One region of the Micromonospora sp. NPDC000121 genome, then DNA from elsewhere that is predicted to be linked to it. Evidence: riboswitches for the same ligand, from Rfam matches in the RefSeq annotation. Region 1 holds a riboswitch; each other region holds the start of a gene.
What was found. Region 1 has a riboswitch for cobalamin ahead of ACFY23_RS03640 (hypothetical protein). Riboswitches for the same ligand answer to the same signal wherever they lie in the genome.
Positions count from the first base shown of each region.

Region 1 (4,219 bases):
CGGAAGTGGGGACGGGGGGCAGTGCGGATGCGAAGCCCTCCGGATGGCAGGCGTCGAGCAGTCGCGCCACCAGGCGCCGCCACGCCCCCGGCGCCGACTGCCGGGTGGAGCGCAGCACGCCGGCGTTGGCCATCAGGAACAGCATGACGTCGGCCCCCGTCACGTCGGAGCGCAGCTGGCCCTCCTGCTGGGCGCGCCGGATCAGGGCATCCAGTGCGCCCAGCGCCCGGGACCGGGGTTCCTCCATGCCGGGCGAGTTGGGGAAACAGGCGGTGAAGCCTTCGGTCACCGCTCGGTCGGCGGCCTGCATCGCACACACCCGCTCGACGAAGTCGCGGAAGGCGGCCCCGGGGTCGGGTGCCCGAACGGCCTGCTCGGCGAGGTCGGCCAGCTCGTTCAGCCGATCGGTCAGTACCGCCTCAATCAGTGACTCCCGCTTCGGGAAGTGCCGGTAGAGGGTGGCGATGTTGACCTCGGCCCGCCGGGCCACATCCTCGAGCGGTGCCTCCAGCCCGCGCTCGCCGAACACCGCACGGGCTGCCGCCACGACGCGTCCCCGGTTGAGTTCGGCGTCCCTCCGCAGCCCCTTACCCGATCTCATGACCCAATCCTACGTAGTGAAGGGTGCCCTGCGTTTCTGGTACGGTTGGCGCACCGCTTAACCGCAGGATTCCCTTCGTTTTGTGGAGAGTTACGTTGAAGATCGTTCTCTGGGTCGCCCAGGGCCTCCTCGCCGTCCTGTTCGCCGGGGCGGGCGGCATGAAGGTCGTCATGGCCAAAAACTCGCTCGTCCCGTTGATGCCGTGGGTGGTCGACTTCTCTTCCGGAATGGTGAAGGTGATCGGCGTCCTGGAGGTGCTCGGCGCGGTCGGGCTGATCCTTCCCGCCCTCACCTTGATCGCGCCTGTGCTCACTCCGATCGCCGCCACCGGTCTCGCCGTTGTCATGCTCGGCGGCGGGATCGTGCACATCGGCCGGGGAGAACACCCCCACAGCATCGGCAACCTGGTGGTGCTCGCGTTGGCGGCGTTGGTCGCCTGGGGCAGGTTCGGCCCCTACGCCCTCGCTGCCCGGAACTGGGGGTAGCCACCGGCCGGTAGGCGAGTCCAGCCGCCGACAACCCACCTGGTGCCGACCGACAGGTCGGGCAGATCGGACCGGGGCCAGGGCCGACAGCGCCGATCACGGAGGACCGGTACGCCACCCATCCTGGCGTAGTTGCTGCGTTTGCTGGCGTCGAGGGCAGCCTGCTCCACTCGCTGGCGGTAGTCCAGCCACCATGACTCGTCGGCGGGGGCAGGTTGTCGTTCCTGGGCAGCAGTCCGGCCGCGCCATCGATGACAGCAGCGCGTCGCGGCCGCCCTTGAAGTTGACCGAGGCCGGCGCCACGGTCGACGCGGTTGCAGTGGACGTGAGCCTCACCGGCCGGTGGGGAGCGCCGGGGTGACCACCGACAGCTCCAGGACGGCGGGCAACGGCGCGACGCCCGGCCCACCGGCGCGCACCCAGGCGGCGATGTCGTCGACCACCGAGTCGTGCAGGACCAGGCCGAACCAGACCGGCCGCGCACCGGCGCGCCGCGCCGCGGGCGCGGGGTGGACGACGACCAGGTTGGACTGCGCGCAGAGATCGAGGCAGTCGCTGATTCGTATCCGGTGCGGCGCCGGCAGCGCGGCCCGCAGTCGCCGTAGCTGCGCGTCGTGGTCGACGGTGGGGTGTTTGCGGGTGCTGCCGCAGCAGCAGTCGCGGCACACGGTGACCAGACAGCCCGGTGCGGCGGTCATGTCCGACTCCTTGGTCCCGGTCGTGCCGGGCGGCAGGTGCCGGGTCACGACGCGGGCGGGTGGTGGGTGACATGTCGGGACAGGGTGGACCGCACAGCGCGCACGCGCATCGGGATCGCCTTCCAGCACCTCGTGGACGGGTCATCGCAGTGCCGTGGCCGGTCTCCTGGCTGACGGGAGGTGCGTCCGTGGCCGGCCTTCCCAGGCGTGCGAAACGCCCAGTGACCTCTGACGACGAGGGCCGCGAACTTCCCGATCACAGTGGCGAGGGCCGCACCGGTCTTCCACCGGCTTCCCGAACACCACGGCAGCGTCACACTAGCCTGCGCCCGGCCCCGAATGCCACGGTGACGAACGCCATCGATCGGCCTTCGTCACCACTGTGGACGGCGCGGCGCGCGGCGGTTCACGCCCCCGGCGGGGGCGGGAGGTCGACGACCCGGGTCGCCCAGCGGGCCATCAGGGCCGGGTCGTGGGTGATCAGCAGGACCCCGGCGCCGTGCTGGCGCTGGTAGTCGGTGATGACGGCGGCGAGGTGGGCCTGGGTGGAGGCGTCGAGCATGGCGGTGGCCTCGTCGCAGAGCAGGTAGGCCGGCCGGTGCACGAGCGCCCGGGCGAGGCAGGCCCGTTGCAACTGCCCGTCGCTGACCGCGTGCGGGCGGCGGGCGAGCAGGTCCGGGGTGAGGCCGGTGAGATCGGCCAGTTCGGCCGCGCGGGCCGCGGCCTGCTCGGCCGGTACGCCGGTCGCGCGGAGCGGCTCGGCGACGATGTCCGCCAGGCTGAGCCGCGGGTCGGTGGCGGCGCGTGGGCTCTGGAACAGGATCGCGACGCGGGTGCGGACGGCGGCCGGCAGCCGGTGGCGGACGCCGGCGACCCGGTGGCCGTCGAGGGTGACGTGCCCGGCGTCGGGGGCGTGCAGCAGGGCCAGGACCCGGGCCAGGGTGGACTTGCCGCTGCCCGAGGGCCCGCGCAGCCCGACCGTCTCGCCGGGGGCGACGTGCAGGTCGACGCGGTCGAGGACGCGCTGCCGGCCGTAGGCGACGGTGACCTGGTGGGCGGCGAGGGCGGCGGCGGTGGCGGCGGCCGGTCCGGGGCTGTGACCGGTGGTCGTGGTCGTGGTCATTCCGGCGCTCCGACGGACAGCGGGTGGTGGCAGGCGACCTGGCCGGAGCCCTCCCCGATCACGGTGGGCGCCGTGCGGCAGGTGTCGGTGGCGCGGTCGCAGCGCGGGGCGAAGGCGCAGCCGTCGGGCAGGTCGGTGAGAATCGGTGGGTGGCCGGGCACGGGGCGGAACGCCCGCTCGGGCAGGGCGTCGAGCAGGCCGGCGGTGTAGGGGTGGGCGGGCGCGGTGAACAGCGCCTCGGTGGGCCGACGCTCGACGACGCGGCTGGCGTACATGACGGCGACGGTGTCGGCGACGCGGCGGGCGGCGGCCAGGTCGTGGGTGATGAGCAGGACGGCGTTCCCGGCGTCGCAGCGGCGGCGCAGCAGGTCGAGGGTGTGGTCGACCAGGGGCCGGTCGAGGCCCGTGGTGGGTTCGTCGGCGAGCAGCAGCGGCGGGTCGGGGGCGAGCGCGAGGGCGGTGGCCAGGCGCTGCGCCATACCGCCGGACAGCTCGTGGGGGTAGCGGTCGAGGTCGGCGGGGTCGAGCCCGACGTCGGCGGCGACCCGCTCGGCCGCCGCGGGCGCGTCGCGGCGGGTGTGCCCGTGGGCGCGCAGGGTCTCCTCCAGCAACCGCCGGCCGGTGCGTACGGGGGTCAGCGCGGTGGCGGGGCTCTGCGGCACCAGCCCGACCGCGCGGCCGCGTACGGCGCGGGCGAGGTGGCGCTCGGTGCAGCCGATCAGGTCGACCTCCTCCCCGCCGGGCGGGCGCAGCCGGGCGTGGCCCGAGACGGAGGCGTTGCCGGGGAGCAGGCCGAGCAGGGCGTGGGCGAGCACCGACTTGCCGCAGCCGGACTCCCCCACCACGGCGACCAGTTCGCCGGGACGGATGGTCAGGCGCAGGTCGGTGACGGCCCGCACCACGGCGTCGCGGAGCTGGAAGCGGACGGTCAGCCCGTCGACCTCCAGCAGGGCGGGGCGCGGGGTGCCGGCGGCGGCGCCGGCCGTGGCTGCCGTGGCGGTCCCGGCTTCGGCGGTGCCGGCCGTGGCGGCGCGGGGCTCGCGGGTGGTGGTCACAGGTTCAGCTCCGCTCGTACGCGCGGGTCGAGGCGGTCGCGCCACCGGCCGGTGAGGGTGGCCAGGGCCAGCGTGACGACGACGAGGAGCAGGCCCGGGACGAGGCTGGCCCACCAGGCGCCGGTGAGCAGGGACCGCTGCCCGTCGTTGATCATGTTGCCGATGGAGGCCAGGTGCGGGGGCAGGCCGAGACCCAGGAAGGACAGCGCGGTCTCGTGCCAGACGGCGTGCGGCACCATCAGCGTGGTCGCCAGGGC
Region 1 covers NZ_JBIAZP010000001.1:745,196-749,414, reverse strand. The annotation lists gene ACFY23_RS03650 (helix-turn-helix domain-containing protein) at 1-601, opposite strand, end outside; gene ACFY23_RS03645 (DoxX family protein) at 697-1,086, shown strand; gene ACFY23_RS03640 (hypothetical protein) at 1,419-1,784, opposite strand; cobalamin riboswitch at 1,923-2,106, opposite strand; gene ACFY23_RS03635 (ATP-binding cassette domain-containing protein) at 2,191-2,907, opposite strand; gene ACFY23_RS03630 (ABC transporter ATP-binding protein) at 2,904-3,962, opposite strand; gene ACFY23_RS03625 (ABC transporter permease) at 3,959-4,219, opposite strand, start outside.

Region 2 (4,219 bases), 320 kb from region 1:
CACCGTGGTCACCGGCCCGGCGCGTTCGACGCGTACGCCCATCGGGACAGCATGCCCCGGTGGTGCCGGCGGCGCCAGGGGTGTCGGTGTCAGCGCGTGGTCGCGGCGCGGGGGCGGACCAGGGTCGCGCCCAGCGCGGCGCCGACCACGCACGCCACCCCGACCGCCTGCGGCCAGGCCAGCAGCTCGCCCAGCAGGACCAGCCCGACCAGCGCCCCGATCGCCGGCTCCAGGCTGAGCAGGATCGCGAAGACCCGGGCCGGCATCCGGCGCAGCGCGGCCAACTCGGCCGAGTACGGCAGCACCGACGACAGCAGCGCCACCGCGACGCCCAGCGCGAGGGTCCACGGGTCGAGCAGCGCGGTGCCGCTGCCGGCGACCCCGAACGGCAGTACGGCCAGCGCGGCGACCGCCATCCCCAGCGCGAGGCCCCGGCTGCCCGGCACCCGGGCGCTGACCGCCTTGCCGAGCAGCACGTACCCGGCCCAGCCGACCGCGATGGCGACGCACAGCAGCAGCCCCACCCGGTCCACCCCGGTCCCGCCGAGCCCGCTGATCAGCAGCACCCCGCCGCCCGCCAGGACCGCCCACACCACGTCGGCGGGCCGGCGGCTGCCGGCGAGCGACACCAGCAGCGGCCCCGCGAAACCGATGGTGACCGCCACGCCGAGCGGCACCCGGTGCAGCGCCGCGTAGAAGGCGAGGTTCATCAGCGCCAGGGTGAGCCCGAACGCCCCGACCAGGCCGGCGGCGCGCCAGCCCAGCCGCAGCCCGGGCCGGGCCACCAGCAGCAGGATCAGCGCGGCGAAGCCGAGCCGCAGCGTGGTCGTACCGCCGGGGCTGGTGCTGCCGAAGAGCTGCTTCGCGACGGCCGCCCCGACCTGGGTGGAGAGCATGCCCAGCAGCATCAGCAGCGGTGGCGGCACGGCCCGGGGCTGGCCGAGGGCGACGGTCAGCCGGGCCGCCGGGTGGCCGGCCGGCAGCGGGCGGGAGGCGAGTGTGTACACCCGAACCACAGTGGTCGGGAGCGGCGCGGCCCGCGACCGGATTTCCACGGCGCGGTGGCCGTCGTGGGGGGCGTCGCCCGACCGGCGCGGGGCCCGGGCGGCGGGCGGTGTGGTGGGGTCCGCGCGGCGGTCTGGGCGGCGGGTCCGGGCGGGGTCCGCGCGGCGGGTCTGCGTGGTGGGCCGGGGCGGTGGGTCCCGGCGGCGGGGGGCTAGCATGCCGGGCGGCACGATCATGTGAGGTGCCCCGCGCGAGCGGGGAGAATCGGGAAGCCGGTGCGAATCCGGCACGGGCCCGCCGCGGTGACCGGGGAGCCACCGTCCACGCGCGAGCGCGCAGCCACTGGCCCGCACGGGCCGGGAAGGCGGACGGCCAGGCGTCGATCCGGGAGTCCGAAGACCGGCCTCGCGTCAGGTGCCCACGCCCGGAGCGTGGGCCGAGCGCAGCGGGAGCCTGCCTTGGATCTCTACGACGTCATCCACCGCCGCCGGGACGTCCGCGGCCAGTTCACCGGGGCGCCGGTGCCCGAGGAGACGCTGCACCGCGTGCTGGCGGCGGCGCACGCCGCGCCGAGCGTCGGCTACTCGCAGCCCTGGGACTTCGTCGTCGTCCGCGACCCGGAGCTGCGGCGCCGGTTCCACGAGCACGTCCAGACCGAGCGGGACACCTTCGCCGCCACCCTGGACGGGGAGGCGGCCGAGCGGTTCGCCCGCATCAAGATCGACGGGGTGCTGGAGTCCACCCTGTCCGTGGTGGTCACCTACGACCCGGCGCGCGGCGGCCCCGCCGTGCTCGGGCGGCACGCCATCGCCGACACCGGGCTCTACTCGGCCTGCCTCGCCATCCAGAACCTCTGGCTGGCCGCCACCGCCGAGGGGCTCGGCGTCGGGTGGGTGTCGTTCTACCGGGAGCCCTGGCTGGCCGACCTGCTCGGCATCCCCGACGGCGTACGGCCGGTGGCGTGGCTCTGCCTCGGGCCGGTCACCCACTTCGAGGCCGTGCCCGACCTGGCCCGGCACGGCTGGCGGCAGAAGCGCCCGCTGGCCGAGGCGATCCACCACGACCGCTGGACGTCGCCGGGCCGCTGACCGTCGCGCGGAGAGGGACGGGGGCTGCCGCCTCGGCGTGGCGACTGGTTCCGGCGGGCCTGCGAGCGTCGACGGGGCGCGCACCGGGAAGGTCGCGGCCTACGCCACCGGCCTCTCGCGCGCCCGGTTCCGGGCCGGCAGGGGCCTCGTCACGCACCGCGGCGGATCCGTCACCGGAGACCGGTTTGCGGCCGCTCCTGCCGGGAAGTCGGTACGGGTGCGAGCACTGATGACGAAGATCGAGCAGACCGCCGCGCTGGACCGGATCGGCGACCGGTTGCAGCGGGCCGTCCAGGCCACCCTCCGCCCAAGGCGCGTCCGCGACCTGCTGCACGGCGTCTGGCTGGGGCACCCGCTGCACCCCGCGATGGTGCAGGTGCCGGTCGGCGCGTGGATCAGCACGGCAGTGCTGGACCTGATGCCGGGGCAGCGCCGGGCCGCCACGACGCTGTGCGCGGTGGGCACCGCCAGCGCCCTGCCGGCCGCCGTCGCCGGGCTCAACGACTGGGCGGCCCTCGCCCGCGACCAGCGCCGGATCGGCCTGGTGCACGCCGCCTCCAACAGCGTCGGCCTGGCGTTCTACGCGGGCTCCGTGGCCGCGCGGATGACCGGCCGGCACAACCTCGGCCGTACGCTCGGCTTCCTCGGGCTCAGCGCCGCGAGCATGGGGGCCTACATCGGCGGGCACCTGGCGTACAAGCAGGGCGCGCAGGTCAACCAGAGCATCTCCGAGATGCACCGGATGAGCGACGGCTGGCACTCGATCGCGGACATGTCCGCCCTGCCGCAGCGGAAGCTGATCACGCGGGAGGTCGACGACGTCTCGGTGATCCTCTACCGGCACGGCGACGAGGTCACCGTCATGCTGGAGCGCTGCCCGCACCAGAGCGGCCCGCTCGGCAAGGGCGAGGTGCAGGAGATCGGCGGGCACGCGTGCGTGGTCTGCCCGTGGCACGGCAGCACGTTCCGGCTCAACGGCGGCGAGGTCGTGCACGGCCCGTCCGCCAACGACCAGCAGGTCCTGCCCACCCGCATCGTCAACGGCATGCTCGAGACCCGCCTCCCCTGACCCACCCACCTGCGCGCTGGCTCGGCTCGGCCCCCCCCGGCGGGCCACCCTCACCCGCACGGGCCCGGCCGCCCCGGCCCTGCCCGTGCGGGCCACGCCCAGACGGGCCCACGCCGGCCCTGCCTGCGTTGATCAAGGCGGCGATCACCGACCTGCCCGCCGACCACCTGGTTTGCGTCCAGTTTGATCTTCGTTGCCGACCTGAACCTCTTGATCACCGACGCCCGGCGGCGATCGGGGAGGGTGGGGGTTACGGGTCAGTGGCGGCGGTGGCGGCCGATGGGTACGTCCCGGTCGGCGTCCGCGTGTGCCCGGCCCCGGGCGCCCGCCACCCGGCCGCTGGTGCCCGCCTCGCCGTTTCCGTCCGTGTCCGTGGCCGTGCCGGTGCCCCAGAACCCCGTGCCGCGCCGGCTCCTGCCGGTGCCGGTCCCGCCCGTGCTGCGGCGTGCGGGGGTGGCGAGCCGGGCCGCGCCGGCCGGTACGCGGGTCGGGCGGCGGCGCAGGCCCAGGACCGCGCCGATCTGCGCGCCGACGATGCTCGCCACCGCCAGGACGGCGGACACCGCGAGCGGCCGGTTCACCCGGTCGGGGTCGCCGGCTCGTGCCGCTCCCACCGTCACCGTCGGCGCCTGGTCGCCGGGTGCGCCCGTCGCCGGGGGCGCCGGGGCTTCCGCCGTGGGCGGGGGCGTCGCCCGGTCCGGGGCGACCTGTTCCGGGGCGGGCTGCGGGGCCGGCGCGGGTGGGGTGGGACGGGCGACGAGGCGGCCGGTGGCGTGCCGGCGGGCACCCCGGTCTTCGGCCTCCTGCGGGAGCCTCAGCAACTGGCCCGGGTGGATCCGGTCCGGGTCGTCGATCCGGTTCAGCGCAGCCAGCTCACGGTAGTCGCCGAAGTCGTCGAGGTAGCGCTCGGCAACCCTGCCCAGGTGGTCGCCCCGGGCCACCCGGTAGACCGCCGCCCCGTCGGCCGAGGCAGCCGGAACAGGCTGGGCCGCCGAGGCGGCCTGACCAGCCTGCGCGGCTGGAGCAGCGTGGGCGGCCTGAGCCGCCAGATCCACGT
Region 2 covers NZ_JBIAZP010000001.1:428,797-433,015, forward strand. The annotation lists gene ACFY23_RS02080 (crotonase/enoyl-CoA hydratase family protein) at 1-42, opposite strand, end outside; gene ACFY23_RS02085 (EamA family transporter) at 90-1,007, opposite strand; cobalamin riboswitch at 1,228-1,428, shown strand; gene bluB (5,6-dimethylbenzimidazole synthase) at 1,464-2,093, shown strand; gene ACFY23_RS02095 (Rieske (2Fe-2S) protein) at 2,323-3,162, shown strand; gene ACFY23_RS02100 (LysM peptidoglycan-binding domain-containing protein) at 3,420-4,219, opposite strand, start outside.
Region 2: linked by a shared signal. The riboswitch ahead of bluB (5,6-dimethylbenzimidazole synthase) and the one ahead of ACFY23_RS03640 (hypothetical protein) in region 1 are both predicted to bind cobalamin.

Region 3 (4,219 bases), on a different contig from region 1:
CCGCAGCTCCGCCGGCGCCTCGTCGAACCAGCGCCGGTACGTCTCCCCCGGCACCCGCGCCTCGGCGGCGGCGAGCTGCTCCGGGGTGAGCCACTCGACGTCGTGTCCCCCGGCGGCGATGAGGGCGTGGATGAGCGCGTCGCCGTCGTCGGGCACCGGGGCGTCGCCGAGGTGGTAGCCGGCCTCGGCGAGGGCGGCGAGCAGCCGGACCGCCGAGGCCGGGGTGTCCAGGCCGACGGCGTTGCCCACCCGGGAGTGCTTCGTCGGGTAGGAGCTGAGCACGACCGCGAGCCGCTTGTCGGCGTTGGGCACGTGCCGCAGCCGGGCGTGGCGCACGGCGATGCCGGCCACCCGGGCGGCCCGCTCCGGGTCGGCGACGTAGCTGGAGAGCCCGTCGGCGTCGATCCGCTTGAACGAGAACGGCACGGTGACGATCCGGCCGTCGAACTCGGGGACGGCCACCTGCATCGCGGCGTCCAGGGGGGACAGTCCCGCGTCGCTGCCGGCCCACTGCTCGCGGGTGCTGGTGAGGCAGAGCGCCTGGATCACCGGCACGTCGAGGGCGGCGAGCGCGCCCACGTCCCAGGCGTCCTCGTCGCCCCCGCCGGAGGCGTCGGCGGCGACCGTGCCGCCGGCGGCGAGCACGGTGACCAGCAGGGCGTCGCAGCGGCCGAAGAGCCCGAGCGGCCCCGCGCCGGCGGTGAGGCCGCGCAGCGAACCGCAGAAGATCGGCAGCGGGTTGCCGCCGGCCGCGTCGACGGCGTCGGCGAGGGCGTCGACGAAGCCGGTGTTGCCGGCGAGGGCGTGCGCCCGGTAGAAGACGATCCCGATGGTCGGCCGGTCGGGTCGCGCGGGACGGTCGCCGTGGACGCCGTACGTCGGGGTGGGCGCGGGCGGGGCGAACCCCTCTCCGGTGAGCAGCACCGTGTCGGAGAGGAACCGGGCGAGCTGGGCGAGGTTCTCCGGGCCGCCCTCCACCAGGTAGGCGAGCGCCTGGGTGGCCACCCCGGCGGGGACGGTGGAGGCCGCCATCAGCTCCGCGTCCGGCAGGGCCTCGCCGCTGAGCACGACCGTGGGCACGCCGGAGGCGAGGACCGCGGCGAGCCCGTCCGGCCACGCCTGCCGGCCGCCGAGCAGGCGTACGACCGCGAGGTCCGCGCCGTCGAGCAGCGCCGGCACGGCGTCGGCGGCGAGCCGGGCGGGGTTGGCGAGCCGGTAGTCGGCGCCGCTGGCGCGGGCGGCCAGCAGGTCGGTGTCGGCGGTGGAGAGCAGCAGGATGCGCACGGACAGCTCCGGAGAGTGACGCCCGGGCCGGCGCGGAGGCGACCGGGGCGAGGCGAGGGATGGACGCGGTTCAGCGGTTCCGGCGGGCCGGGAAACGGCTCACCGGCGGGCCGGCGGGGTCGGGCGGCGCGGTGCGGGCGTCAGGGACGGGCGACGCGTCCGACCGCTGCGGGGCGGCCGGGGGCCGGCACACCACGGCCGGCCGGACGCGCGGCGCGACGGCCGGACGGGGCTGCGGACATGCGGCTGCTCGCCGGCGCGCTGTCGCGCCTGGGCACGATGCGACGATGATCGTCGATGGCGGAGACGCGGTGCGTCATCGGGTCCTCCTCGGGTGTCCACGCCCTGGGGTCACTCCGACGGCCGAAGTATCCTGGCTCCCGGATCGACGCTCACCCCCGGCCTTCCAACCGCGCACGCACGGTCGTGACTCACGAGGGGGGATCGCTCCCCGGTGACAGTGGCGGGACCGCGCCGGAATCGCACCGGCTTCCTTCACTGCCGTCAGGCCGCGAATGCTGCCACACCCCCGGTCCCCCGGTCAACGCCACCGGATCGGACGCTCGGCCCCGCTGGGGCGGCGCAGCGCTCGCGACGGTCGACGCCAGCTCACCGGTCGGCGAGCCCGGATTCGTAGCCCGCGATCACCAGTTGGGCCCGGTCGCGGACGGCCAGCTTCGTCAGCAACCGGCCGATGTGCGTCTTGACGGTGCCCCGACTGAGGTGCAGGTGCTGCTCGATCTCGGTGTTGGACATCCCACGGGTGATCAACGTCAACACCTCCCGCTCCCGCGGCGTCACCCCGTCGAGCCTGCCCGGCACCCGCCGCGCCGCCGGCAGGCGGGTGAACTCGGCGATGAGCCGACGGGTGACGCTGGGGGCCAGCAGCGCCTCGCCCGCGGCGACCACCCTGATCGCGTCGAGCAGCCGTGCGGGCGACGTGTCCTTGAGCAGGAAGCCGCTCGCCCCGGCGCGCAGCGCCCGGTACACGTAGTCGTCGAGGTCGAACGTGGTGAGCACGAGCACCCGGGGCGCGTCCCGGCCGGCGGTGACCTGCGCGGTGGCGGCGATACCGTCCATCTCGGGCATCCGGACGTCCATCAGGACCACCTCGGGCGCGTGTGTCCTCGTGAGTTCGACGGCCGCGCGCCCGGTGCCCGCCTCGGCCACCACGGTCATTCCCGGGGTGGCGTCGACCAGCAGCCGGAGGGTGCCGCGCAGCAGCGCGTCGTCGTCGGCCAGGAGCACACGTACGGGCTCACCCATCGTCCGACACCGCCGGGGTGAACGGCAGCCGGGCGCGGACGGCGAAGCCGCCGCCAGGCTCGACGCCGGCCTCCAGGGTGCCGCCGTGCATCACGGCCCGCTCGTGCATCCCCCGCAGCCCGTGGCCGGGCGGCCCGACGGCACGCCCCCGCCCCGCGTCGTCGACCACGGCGACGGCCAGCGCCCCGGGCTCGACCGTGACGGTGAGCCGACAGCGGGTCGGGCCGGCGTGGCGCAGCACGTTGGTGAGCGCCTCCTGCACGATGCGGTACGCCGAGGCCTGCACGGCCGCGGGCACCCGAGTCAGGTCGGCCGCCCGATCGACGTCGACGGTGACACCGGCGGACCGGACGGTCTCGACCAGCCGGTCGAGTTCGGCGAAGCTCGGCGCGGTGTCGGCTGGGTCGCGCAGCGCGCCGAGCACGACCCGGATGTCGTCGAGCGCGCTCCGGCTGACCCGCTCGATCGTGCCCAGGGCGGCCCGGCCCTGCTCGGGATGGCTGCCCGCGAGATGGTTGGCGACGGCCGCCTTCATGGCGATCAGGCTGAGGCTGTGCCCGACCACGTCGTGGATGTCCCGGGCGATGCGCAACCGTTCCTCGGCCACCGCCTGGTCGGCGCGCGACGCGGCGAGTTGGGCGACGTGCCGTCGTCGGGCGCGTACCGCGCGGGCGAGCGCCCACGAAGCGGCGACGACGGTCGCGGCGTAGAGGAGGACCGGGACCGGCGTGGCGGCGAACGACTCCTCCCCCGCCCGGATCGGGACGATCGGCAGCCCGGGGACCGTGCCGCCCGCCAACCCCCCGGCCGTGAGGGCAGCCAGCGCCCCGACCAGCGCCCACCCGCCGCTCCGGGTCGAGGTGGACAGGGCGACCGGGTAGAGCGCGAACGCGACCGCGAACACCACCGCGTCGCCGGCGACCCCGACGGCGACCGCCACCGCCCCGGCCAGCACCACGACGGTGAGCACCGGCGCCGGCCAGCGCCGGCGGACGGCGAGCGGAGGCCCGAACAGCACCGCCAGGACCCCGGCGAGCGCCGGGGCGTCGGGCGTCCGGAACACCGTGAGGAACATCAGGGCGGCGCCCACCAGCGCGTCGATCGCCATCAACTGTCGCGGCCCGAGCCGCCCCGAGGTGACCACCGGGCAACGGTATCCACCGGCCGGCCGCCGGGGCGTCGGACCACGGGCCGATCCCGGGTTCGGACCACGATCCGATGTGCCGGCTCCCCGACCGGCCGAGACTCCGACCATGATCACGCGCCTTCTCGTCCTGGCCGGTTCGGTGGCGCTCGCCGCGTCGCCTGCCCCGGCAACCCCGGCCGCGCCGCCGGCCGGGGTCGACGCCGCCGCCGTCGACGCCGTCGTGCGCCAGTACCGCGACGCCACCGGCCTGCCCGGCGCCGCGGTGGCCGTCACCCGGGGGACCGGGGTGGTGCACGCCGCCGGGTACGGCCACACCCCGGCCGGCGACCCGGTCACCGCGCACACCCCGATGGCCGTGGCGTCGGTGAGCAAGTCGTTCACCGCCCTCGCCGTGATGCAGCTGGTGGAGGCGGGTCGGGTCCAGCTCGACGGCCCGGTCCACCGGCACCTGCCGGAGTTCACGATGGCCGATCCCCGGGCGAGCCGGATCACCGTACGGCAGTTGCTGGACCAGACCTCCGG
Region 3 covers NZ_JBIAZP010000011.1:110,365-114,583, reverse strand. The annotation lists gene cobN (cobaltochelatase subunit CobN) at 1-1,284, opposite strand, end outside; cobalamin riboswitch at 1,651-1,780, opposite strand; gene ACFY23_RS26215 (response regulator transcription factor) at 1,894-2,550, opposite strand; gene ACFY23_RS26210 (sensor histidine kinase) at 2,543-3,694, opposite strand; gene ACFY23_RS26205 (serine hydrolase domain-containing protein) at 3,804-4,219, shown strand, end outside.
Region 3: linked by a shared signal. The riboswitch ahead of cobN (cobaltochelatase subunit CobN) and the one ahead of ACFY23_RS03640 (hypothetical protein) in region 1 are both predicted to bind cobalamin.